Regions from separate parts of the Pararhizobium sp. LjRoot235 genome, predicted to be linked through region 1. Evidence: riboswitches for the same ligand, from Rfam matches in the RefSeq annotation. Region 1 holds a riboswitch; the other holds the start of a gene.
The links. A riboswitch is a leader RNA that binds a small molecule or an ion and turns the genes downstream of it on or off. The one in region 1 is predicted to bind thiamine pyrophosphate.
Positions count from the first base shown of each region.

Region 2: another riboswitch for thiamine pyrophosphate. It lies ahead of thiB (thiamine ABC transporter substrate binding subunit); the one in region 1 lies ahead of thiC (phosphomethylpyrimidine synthase ThiC).

Region 1 is NZ_CAXUSP020000002.1:193,367-199,063, forward strand. It holds gene ACSQ2Z_RS21585 (thiamine phosphate synthase) at 1-68, opposite strand, end outside; gene ACSQ2Z_RS21590 (thiazole synthase) at 65-838, opposite strand; gene thiS (sulfur carrier protein ThiS) at 841-1,038, opposite strand; gene thiO (glycine oxidase ThiO) at 1,035-2,093, opposite strand; gene thiC (phosphomethylpyrimidine synthase ThiC) at 2,096-3,931, opposite strand; TPP riboswitch at 4,027-4,165, opposite strand; gene ACSQ2Z_RS21610 (GntR family transcriptional regulator) at 4,339-5,007, shown strand; gene bioB (biotin synthase BioB) at 5,257-5,697, shown strand, end outside.
Region 2 is NZ_CAXUSP020000001.1:565,221-570,917, forward strand. It holds gene thiQ (thiamine ABC transporter ATP-binding protein) at 38-760, opposite strand; gene thiP (thiamine/thiamine pyrophosphate ABC transporter permease ThiP) at 747-2,360, opposite strand; gene thiB (thiamine ABC transporter substrate binding subunit) at 2,392-3,402, opposite strand; TPP riboswitch at 3,441-3,557, opposite strand; gene ACSQ2Z_RS02690 (MDR family MFS transporter) at 4,052-5,554, opposite strand; gene ACSQ2Z_RS02695 (MarR family winged helix-turn-helix transcriptional regulator) at 5,676-5,697, shown strand, end outside.

The DNA of each region.
Region 1 (5,697 bases):
CCAAGCGGCACCAGGCGCTCGATCCAGTCGGCGCTATCGACGATCAGATAAAAGGGATCAAGCTTCACGAAAACACCGCCTTGCCGATGACCGGCGTCGAGGGCACCGCCATGTCGCGCGGTTCCAGCATGCCTGCCTGGAACGCAACACGGCCTACCTCGATCGCACCCTTGAAAGCCGCAGCCATTGCCACCGGATCGGCAGCACCGGCAACCGCGGTGTTGAGCAGCACCGCGTCGAAGCCGAGTTCCATCACAATGGCAGCATGGGAGGGCCGCCCGATGCCGGCATCGACGATCAGCGGGACGTTCGGAAAATGTGCTCGCATGCTGCGCAAGGCCGGCAGATTGATCGGCCCCATGGCCGAGCCGATCGGCGCGCACCAGGGCATCAGCACCTCGCATCCCGCCTCCATGAGGCGTTCCGCCACCACGAGGTCATCGGTCGTATAGGGAAAGACCTTGAACCCTTCGCCGTTTAGGATGCGCGCCGCCTCGACCAGCGCGAACACATCGGGCTGTAGCGTATCATGGTTGCCGATCACCTCGAGCTTGATCCAGTCGGTGGCGAAGACATCACGTGCCATTTTCGCCGTGAGGACAGCCTCGGAGACGGTGTGGCAGCCGGCGGTGTTGGGCAAGACCTTTACGCCGAGCGTGCGGATCAATTCGAAGAAGGCGCCACCCGTGCGGCTGCCCGCCGTTTCGCGGCGCAAAGAGACGGTGACGATATCGGTCTTCGACGCGCGAACTGCGTCGCCGAGGATGGCAGGCGATGGGTAGCGGGCGGTTCCGAGAAGCAAGCGGGAGGCAACGGAGGTTCCATAAAGCTCAAGCATGATCAGCCTCCTTGCATCGGCGACAGGATCTCGATGCGGTCGCGATCGCTGAGGGTAAAACCTGCGCGATCCTCGCGATGTACCAGTTCGCCGTTGACTGCTGTTGCCAGCCAATCGCCTTCGTAGTCGAGCGCGACCAAGAGCTCTGAAAGAACGGAAATGTCTGTCTGATGGTCTTCGCCGTTGACGGTCAGTTTCATCGGTTTGCTCCAGTCTGAAGTGGAATGAAGTGCATGCGTTCGGGCGCAGGAAGCGGCGCCTCGACGTCGACGGACATCTGCCCGATGTCTCTTCGCAAGTCGCTTGTCATGTGGGCTGCAACGTCCCGTGCGATGGAAGGCGCCAGCAGAAATCCGTGGCGGTAGAAGCCGTTGATGCGGATGGTGCTGCCATCAATCTCAAAACGCGGCAGATTGTCCGGATACGCAGGGCGCACGCCGGCGCCGGTTTCGATCACGCGCGCCTCTCCGAAGGCCGGATGAAGCGTATAGGCGGCGTTCATAAGCTCCATCAGCGACCGGGCGCTGATCGGCCCGGGATCGTCGGTCTCGATCATCGTTGCGCCGACCATGAAACGCCTGTCGCCACGCGGCACGAGGTAAAGCGGGATGCGTGGGTGCAGCAGCCGGACCGGACGCGACAGCCCCACATCCGATGTTTCCAGCATCAGCATTTCTCCGCGCACGCCGCGCAGATCCGCTGCTTGGTCGATCGCGCTTGCCCCGGTGCAATCGACGACACGGTCGAACCCGGCATCCGAAAAATCCGGCGCCGCTTCGAAATGGAACCGCACGCCGATCGCCCGCAGCTTGTCGTGAAGCGCAGTTATCGCCCGTCTCGGATCGAGATGCGCTTCCTCCCGGAAAAACAGCGCCTTGCGAAACCGCCCGGCAAGGTCCGGTTCGAGCTCTGTTATGTCATCGGCATCCAGCCAGTCGCACCCGCAGGTGCGGGCCGCGAAGCGGGCAAGCTCGCCGGTGTCGCGCGGCGGCGCGACAACCAGCGTGCCTTTGCGGATGACGTGGCCGGGCAGGGCCGCGTCCCACCAGTCGGCGGCGGTGCGCCCGAGCGCCAATACGGTGTCAGGCGCACTTTCCCTTTCACACCACGGCGCGAGCATGCCCCCGGCGAACCATGAAGCCCCGCCGCCGGCGCGTGCCGCCGTCTCTGCGATCTCGACATGGACCGCTCTCGCCTGCAGCTCGTGGGCGAGGGTAAGGCCGGCAACGCCGGCCCCCCTGATCAAAACGCGCATGGTTACTCTCCCGCGGGCGGAGCGTTCCCATCGGCGCCAAGCGGCATATAGAGATCGCCGCCTGCCTGGAACTTCGCGGCCATCGCTTCCAGCCCCTCCTTCTGGGCCTCGGCGCGGATGTCATGCGATATCCGCATGGAGCAGAATTTCGGGCCACACATCGAGCAGAAATGCGCAACCTTGTGGGCTTCCTTCGGCAGGGTTTCGTCGTGGAAGGAGCGGGCCGTTTCCGGATCGAGCGACAGGTTGAACTGGTCCTCCCAGCGGAACTCGAAACGGGCCCGCGACAAAGCGTCGTCGCGCAGCTGCGCTGCCGGGTGCCCCTTGGCGAGATCGGCCGCATGCGCCGCGATCTTGTAGGTAATGACGCCGACCTTGACGTCATTACGGTCGGGCAGGCCGAGATGCTCCTTCGGCGTGACGTAGCAGAGCATGGCCGTGCCGAACCAGCCGATCATCGCAGCACCAATGCCCGAGGTGATGTGGTCGTAGCCCGGCGCAATATCGGTCGTCAGCGGCCCGAGCGTATAGAACGGGGCTTCGCCGCAGACTTCCAACTGCTTGTCCATATTCTCCTTGATCTTGTGCATCGGCACATGGCCGGGGCCCTCTATCATCACCTGGCAATCCTTTGCCCAGGCGATCTGGGTCAGTTCGCCCAGCGTCTCCAGTTCGGCGAACTGCGCGGCGTCGTTGGCATCGGCGATCGAGCCGGGACGCAGGCCGTCACCGAGCGAGAAGGAGACGTCATAGGCGCGGCAGATGTCGCAGATTTCCTCGAAATGCTCGTAGAGGAAGCTTTCCTTGTGGTGATGCAGACACCACTTGGCCATGATCGAGCCGCCGCGCGAGACGATGCCGGTGACGCGGTTGACGGTGAGCGGGATATAGTGGAGCCGCACGCCGGCATGGATGGTGAAATAGTCAACGCCCTGCTCGGCCTGCTCGATCAGCGTGTCGCGGAAGACCTCCCAGGTGAGATCCTCGGCAATGCCGTTGACCTTCTCCAGTGCCTGATAGAGCGGCACTGTGCCGATCGGTACCGGCGAGTTGCGGATGATCCACTCGCGGATGTTGTGGATGTTGCGGCCGGTCGACAGGTCCATGACGGTATCGGCGCCCCAGCGCGCCGCCCAGACCATCTTCTCGACTTCCTCGGCCATTGACGAGGTAACGGCCGAATTGCCGATATTGGCGTTGATCTTCACCAGGAAATTGCGGCCGATGATCATCGGCTCGGATTCGGGGTGATTGATGTTGGCGGGAATGATCGCCCGCCCGGCCGCGACTTCGGCTCTTACAAATTCCGGCGTGACATGATCGGGAATATGCGCGCCGAAACTCTCTCCGTCGCGAACAAGAGCCTCCTTAGTGGCCTTGCGCCCGAGGTTTTCGCGGATGGCGATGTATTCCATTTCGGGCGTGATGATCCCGGCCCTCGCGTAGGCAAGCTGGGTGACGGCCTTGCCGTCCTTGGCCTTCAGCGGCCGGTTGCGGATGGGAAATTCCGGCGTTAGCCGTTCGCCTGTGGCAAAGCCGTTGTCTTCGGGTTTGACATGCCGGCCCTCATACGCAGCGACGTCGCCACGCGCCGTCACCCAGGCTTGGCGCAGACGCGGCAGCCCGGCGTCGATCGAAACGGTGAGGGTGGAATCGGTGTAGGGGCCGGAGGAATCATAGACCATGACGGGCGGTTCGCCCGACGTTGGATGAAGCGCGATCTCACGCATCGGCACGCGGATGGCTGGATGCAGTTCGCCCGGAACATGGACTTTGCGGGAGGCCGGCAGCGGGCCCGTGGTGACAGTTGGAGTGAGGTTTTTTGCGGCAACATTCATGGTTGAGGCTCCAAATTTTAGGTTGGAGACCCAGTCCTTTAGAGCCGGAATGATGGAAAGACGCTGACACGAATCCGCAAGCGGAAAATCGAATCGTGGCAGCGCTTGCACCGTCCCTACGCCAGTATGAACTGGATCAGGTTCAACGGGTCACTGCGCTGCTTGAGGGCGGCAAGGCCACCTTTCGCGCCAGCAGAATCTCAGCCCCTTGTCGGGACCCCCCTGGTGAATACGGCCAGTAAGGCATGGTTCTGGACGATGCGTCAAGGGCTGTTGGCGCGGCCGTTGTGATGGCACGGCAAGCGGCGACCGCCTGTTGTTTTGTGTGCGTGCGGCAAGCCGTAAAGATTTTCAATGTTTTCAGTCTTTGTCTCGACAGCGCGTCTACGGCAAATTATCTATAAAAAATGACCTCGACGCACGAAGACACCATTGCCAGCCGCATCAGCCGCATCCTAGCCGATAGGATCGTGACCGGCGAACTCGATCCCGGCACGAAGCTGCGGCAGGATCATATTGCCGAGGAGTTCGGAACGAGCCATGTGCCCGTGCGCGAAGCCTTCCGCCGGCTGGAGGCGCAGGGGCTTGCAGTCAGCGAGCCGCGCCGCGGCGTGCGGGTCGCATCCTTCGATCTGAAGGAGGTTCGCGAAGTGGCGCAGATGCGGGCAGCGTTGGAAGTTCTGGCGCTTCGGCATGCGGCGCCGCACCTGACGCCATCGATCCTCGATCAGGCAGAGGAAGCGACGGTTGCCGGCGACAATTCCCGCGACGTTCGGTCCTGGGAGGAGGCCAACCGCCGTTTCCACAGTCTCATTCTTGCCCCTTGCGGCATGCCGCGCCTCTTGGCCTCGATCAACGATCTGCACGCCGCCAGCGCCCGCTTCCTGTTCGCCAGCTGGCGCTCGGAATGGGAGGTCCGTACCGACCATGACCATCGCGCGATCCTGACATTTCTGCGTCAGGGCAACGTCGAGAACGCCGCTGCCGTTCTCGAACGCCACGTGCAGTGGATCGGGCAAAAACCCGTGCGGAACGCTTCGGGGACGACGCGCGAGGCATTCGCGATCGTTGGCTGACCACCCGGTCCGCCGGTCCCGTCCCGTCAGTTTTTTGCCCGACATGCACCGGGAGCCTGACTCCTGTTGCGCCCTTAAACTCTCTCTGTGATTGTAATTTTATGGCCGGTCAACGAAAGGGCGCTTGCGTTCGATTGCGCCTCAATAAATTATAGATAATATCAAGTCTTATCTATACTGAGCTCACAGGCAGGCGCGACAAAAGGGAGTAGATCGATAATGTTGCACGAAAGCACAGCCGCAGACCGCATGGAAGCGCCCATCACCATACCGATCGAATCGTTGTCTGTCGCTCAGGCAAAAATTATCTATAATTTGCCTTTCAATGATCTGCTGTTTCGGGCCCAGACCATTCACCGAGCGAATTTCGATCCCAACGCCGTGCAGATGAGCCGGCTCTTGTCGATCAAGACCGGCGGTTGTGCCGAGGATTGCGGCTATTGCAGCCAGTCGGCGCATTCTCCAACCGGCCTCAAGGCTTCCAAGCTGATGATGGTCGAAAAGGTGGTCGCCGAAGCCCGCAAGGCCAAGACCGAAGGGGCCACCCGCTACTGCATGGGGGCCGCCTGGCGCAGCCCGAAGGACCGCGACATCGACACGTTGCTTGCCATGGTTGCCGGCGTCAAGGCGCTCGGCATGGAGACCTGCATGACGCTCGGCATGCTCTCGCCGGCCCAGGCCAGCGCGCTG
Region 2 (5,697 bases), on a different contig from region 1:
GCCAACGTTCAAATTGTGGCAGTCATGGCAGGCGACGTCATTTTCCGAGAAACCGCGCAATGGCGGGACTATCGATATGGTCAAGGAATTGCGCCTTGGATTCGTGCAGCAGGACACGGCCCTCGTCGAGGAAGATGACGCTATCGGCCAGCGCCCGCACGTCGTCCGGATGGTGCGTGACGATCAACATCGTATTGCCCTCCTGCCTGTGCAGATCGATGAGCAGGCTGATCATGCCCGAGCGTAAGCCCGGATCGAGCGCCGCGAATGGCTCGTCGAGAAGAAGGACAGGTTTGTGCCGGACCAAGGCGCGCGCGAGCGCCACCCGCTGACGTTCTCCGCCGGACAACGTCGGTGGCAGCCGCTTGCCGAAGCCTTCGAGTCCGACGCGCATCAGCGCAGCCGCGATTTTTCCGCGCTCCTTCACGTCCAGTCGCAGGGCCGGATCGATGCCGAGCGCGATATTGGTGGCGACATCGAGATGCGAAAACAGGTTGTGTTCCTGGAAGATGACCGAGACCGGCCGGTTGGCCGGATCGCGGCGGGCGACATTTTCGCCAAGGATCTCGACCGCGCCCGAATCCGGGGTCTCGAAACCGGCGACGATATTGAGGAGGGTCGATTTGCCGGAACCGGAGGCGCCGGTGATGGCAACGATCTCGCCTTTCCTGATCGCGCAATCGAAGTGCAGCTGCGTCTTGTCCAACTGCAGGCGCACGCCGCCGAGGCGAATGGCAATCTCCGTGTCACGCGGCGGCATTCTTGCTCCCCTCCTTCGCCGCAGATGGCGTGCCGGCGATGGTCAGCAGGATGCAGACCAGGCCGAGAAACAGCGCAAGCCCCGCCGCATCAGTGGAACGGTAGCTGCCCATCCGGCTATAGAGTAGCCAGGGCAGCGTGACCATATCCTGCGATCCGAACAGCGCCACCGCTCCGAGATCGCCGAGCGACAGGGCGCAGGCAAAGGACAGCGCCATCAGCACCGGCTTGCGCAGGACCGGCCAGTCGACAAACCGCAGCCGGTGCCAGCCACCGAGCCCGAGGCTCGCGGCAAGCCTGCCGGTGCGGACCGAATGGCTGGTCATGGCCGGCTCCAGCACGCGGTAGACGAAGGGCAGCGCCATCAGCATGTTGATCAGGATGACGAGGAGCGGCGCAAGGGCGGCGACATCGCCGAGCGGTCGCAGAAGCAGGAACCACCCCGCCCCCAGAACGACGGGCGGCACCAGCAGCACCAGGGACGCGCTCATCGAAATCAAGCCGGCAAATCCGCGATGGAGCTTCGGTGGATGTCTCGGTGCGAGCGCGATCTGCCGCGAACGGATCATCAGCGCCGTCGCCGCGACGCAGAGCGTGCCTGACACAACCGCAATGGCAAGGCTGGTGACAAGGGCCTGCTGCGCCATCGGATCGCCCATCAGCTTCCAGAGATCGGACTGCAGACCGTAGGCGATGACGGAGCCGAGCGGCAGTGCAAGGAACAGCACGGCTAACACGATGGCCAGGCCGTCGCCCGCCTTGCCCGAAAGATTGCGACCGTCGAAGCGCCTGACCTCGCGTCCGCTGCCATGACCTTCCTCCACCTTTGGCGTCAACAGACGCATCGCCAGCAGCAACGCCCCCGTCAGGGCGATCTGCAGCAGCGACAGGGCAATGGCGCGCGGCGGATCGAAATCGAAGCGCAGTGCCTGATAGATCGCCACCTCGATGGTGCTCGCCGCCGGCCCGCCGCCGAGCGTCAGCACCAGGGTGAAACTGGTGACGCAGAGCATGAAGATGAGGCCGGCGATACCGGGCAGCAGGCCACGAATGGCCGGCCACTCGATGAAGCGGAAGATTGAAAGCGGCCGCATGCCGAGATTGGCGCCGACCAGCCAGTATTCGCCGGGAATTCGTTCCAGCCCGCCGATCATCAGCCGCGCGGCGAGCGGCAGATTGAAGAACACATGCGCCAGCAGGATGCCAGACAGGCCGTAAATGCTGATCGGCTGATCCAGGCCGAGCCAGGCAAAAGCCCTATTGAACAATCCCTGCCGCCCCCAGATACCGATCAGCCCCAAGGCGGCGACCAGCGCCGGCAGGCCAAGCGGCAGCGCCAGCAACCGGATGATCCAGACACGTCCGGGAAAGGACGGTTGCCGCGCCAGGGCACGCGCGACGGGAATGGCAAGCACGATCGACAGAAACGTCGAAAGCAAGGCCTGCAGCAGCGTAAACCGCATTACGCGCCAGACATAGGCGTCGAAGAGCCCCTCTTGCCCCACTGCACCTGGCTCATCGAAGGCAAGCAGCGTATAGGCTGCGAGGCAGACAAACAGAACGACGCCGCCGAGGCAGAGTGCCCCGGCGGCCACTGTCAGACGCTTTTCGAGACCGCCGGGCAATCGCAGCTCAGTTCTTGCTCATGGCAGCGAGCCATTCGTCGATCCAGGCCTTGCGGTTGGCGGCAACTTCGTCGGAAGACATCAGATAAGTCTTTCCCGGATGGACCAGTTTGCCGAAGGCCTCCGGCAACGGCTCCTTGGTGGCGGCCACCGGCAACATCCAGTTGGTCGTCGGGATGATCGACTGGAACTCCGGCCCGGTGACGAAGGAGAGGAAGTCCTTGGCGAGCGCCGGGTCCTTGGCAGTCTTCGTCATGCCAACCACTTCGATCTGGATGTAGTGACCTTCCGAGAACGAGGCTGCCTGATAGCGGTCGGTGCTTTCCGCGATCATGTGATAGGCAGGTGAGGTGGTATAGGACAGCACCATCGGCGCCTCGCCCTTGGTGAACAGGCCGTAAGCCTCCGACCAGCCGGGCGTCACCGTCAGGACGCGATCCTTGAGCTTGGCCCAGGCGGTACCGGCCTCGTCGCCGTAAACCGACTTCACCCACAGAAGCAGGCCGAGGCCCGGCGTCGAGGTGCGCGGGTCCTCGATGACGATCTTTTGGCTCGGATCGCCCTCCACCAGTTCCTTCAAGCTCTTCGGCGGCGTCTTCAGCGTCTCGGTATCGTAGATCACGGCGAAATGGCCGTAGTCGTACGGAACGAACGTATCGTCGGAGAAGCCGCCGGGAACCTTGACGGCGGACGTATCGACACCGTGCGGCGCGAAAAAGCCGGTCGCCTTGGCTTCGGAGACGAGATTGGTGTCGAGCCCGAGCACGATATCGGCCTTGGAGGCCGGCCCCTCGAGCTTCAGCCGGGTCAAAAGCTCGACGCCGTCGGCGACGCTGACATACTCCACCTTGCAGTCGCAGGTCTTTTCGAAGGCCTCAGCGACCTTGGCCCCCGGTCCCCATTCGCTGGTGAAGCTTTCATAGGTGTAGACGGTCAGCGTCTTGTCGGCGGCGGCCGCGGAAAACGATGTGGCGATTGCAGCAATCGCTGCGAAAAATGGAATGAATGTCTTGCGCATCGGCGCCTCCTTTAATCCAAGTGCTGGGAATAGGGCGCTGAAAGGTGCCGTCTAATCCCTCCGCCGGTGCAAACCGGATCAGGTTCCGCGGGTTGGCTTTCGAAAGCCTCTCAGCCAAACGTTCAAAAGAACGAACGGCACCCCGTTAGAGCAGGAGGAGATTTAGACTTGCGCGAAATGCTTGGCAAGGGGAGGTGAGTTCGGGCAACTGCCCCGACTGGCCGGGCGGCGTCACCCCGCTGTGACTTCGTAACATCTCCCCCTCAAGGGCAGGGCAATTGCCGATGGATTTGCGGCTCGCTCCCTCTTCTCCCCTGTGGGGAGAAGGTGGCGCAAAGCGCCGGATGAGGGGGCGGCAGGCACCGAGATTGCCGAGAAAACCCCCTCATCGCCTCGCATACGCTCGGCACTTCTCCCCGCCGGGGAGAAGAGGGAAAAGTCGCAAGTGCCTTCGATCCATATGCGACGCCCCTTCGATGGGGATTGTTCTTTTCCTTTGCGGCTTTTCGGAAGAGGACGAATGGAGCTTGCGGTCCAGCCTCTTCCCCTTGTGGGGAGGGGTTGGGAGGGGACTTTCTTTTCGGCGCAAAAGAACCGCTCCCCTCCGCTTCACTCCGACCCTCCCCACAAGGGGGAGGGGTCAGACCAGTCAAGCCGCCGGCTTTTGCGGCAGCCGGACGGATTTGAGGCTGATCGCCGAGACGAGCGTGATGAGCGTGATGCCGACGGCCGTTAGGAACAGCGGCTGGAAGGCGGCCGTATAGCTTTCGGCGACAAGCCGGCGGGTTGCCTCCGGCAGCGCCGAAAGCATCAGCGGCGTCAGCTTTTCGATGTCCTCGACGCCGGGGATCGAGACTGCGCCGCGTGTCAGTCCGGCGGCGATCGTCGCGCCGTAGATCGAGATCGCGATCGAGGCGCCGGCCATGCGCGACAGGGTGACGGCACCCGTGGCAGCGCCGACATCGCCGCGCGACACCACGTTCTGCACGCCGATGACCGGCACCTGCTGGCCGAAACCGATGCCGATGCCGTGCAGCGCCATGATGGCGCCGATGATGAAGAGCGGCGTGCCAGGCTCAATCTGCGTGAACATCAGCAAGGCCAGGGTCGTCAGGCTGGCGCTCACGATCGCAAACGGCTTGTAGCGGCCAAAGAGCGATATCAGCCGCCCCGCCGTCAACGAGCCGACGACGATGCCGCCGGTCAGGAGGATGAACAGCAGCCCGGCTACCGACGGCGTCAGGCCCGTTGTCGTCTGCAGGAACAGCGCGAAATAATTGACCATGCCGATGCCGACGGCGCCGCTCATGAGCGAGATCACCAGCATCAGGCTGAAGGTCGGGCTGCGGAACAGGGTCAGCGGCACGACCGGCTCCGGTGCACGCCGTTCGACGAGCACCCAGGCGACCGCGCAGAGCACGCCGGCGGCAATAACGGCAAGACTTCCAAGCGAAAACAGCGAGCCGAACAGTTCGGCGCCGTCCCCCAAAAGCACGACACTGGTGACCGCGCCCGCAAGCAGAAGCGCACCGGCATAGTCGATCGTCGGCAGGCGCGTCGGCCGCCGATGGGGCAGGAAAAAGAACAGGCCGGTAAGCACGATCAACCCGATCGGGATATTGACGAGGAAGATCGACCGCCAGCCGAACAGGTCGCTCATCGTGCCGCCAAGCACCGGGCCGATGGCGCCCGACGCCATCAGGACCAGGCTCGAATAGCTCTGGTAGCGGGCCCTCTCGCGCGGCTCGAACAGGTCGGCGGTGACCGAGAAGATCGACACCATGATGCCGCCGCCGCCGAGCCCCTGCAGCACGCGGGCCGCGATCAGCGTATTCATCGACACGGCCAGACCGCAGGCGATCGAGCCCAGCGTGAAGATCGCCACCGCGGCAAGCATCACGTATTTGCGGCCGAACAGGTCGCCCAGCTTGCCGTAGAGTGGCATCACCGCGCAGGTGGCGAGCAGATAGGCCGATCCGATCCAGCCGAACCGCTCCATCTCGCCGAATTCGGCGGCGATGGTCGGCAGCGCCGTCGCGACGATCTGGTTGTCGAGCGTCGCCATGAACAGCGCGGTCATCAGGAAGAAGAAAAGCGTCAGGCGAAGCGCGTGGCTCGAAACGAGCGGCGCCGGTGAGGCATGCATGTCCATGGGATTGTTCCAGTTGCGGTAGGCAATTTATGTGCTGTTAGCATATAATTGTCAACGGCATGTTTATGCGAATGTCATCTTCCCACTTTCCGCACGCCCTGGGGTTTGTTATGATTACGCCATGAAGCACACGAATTTTGCCG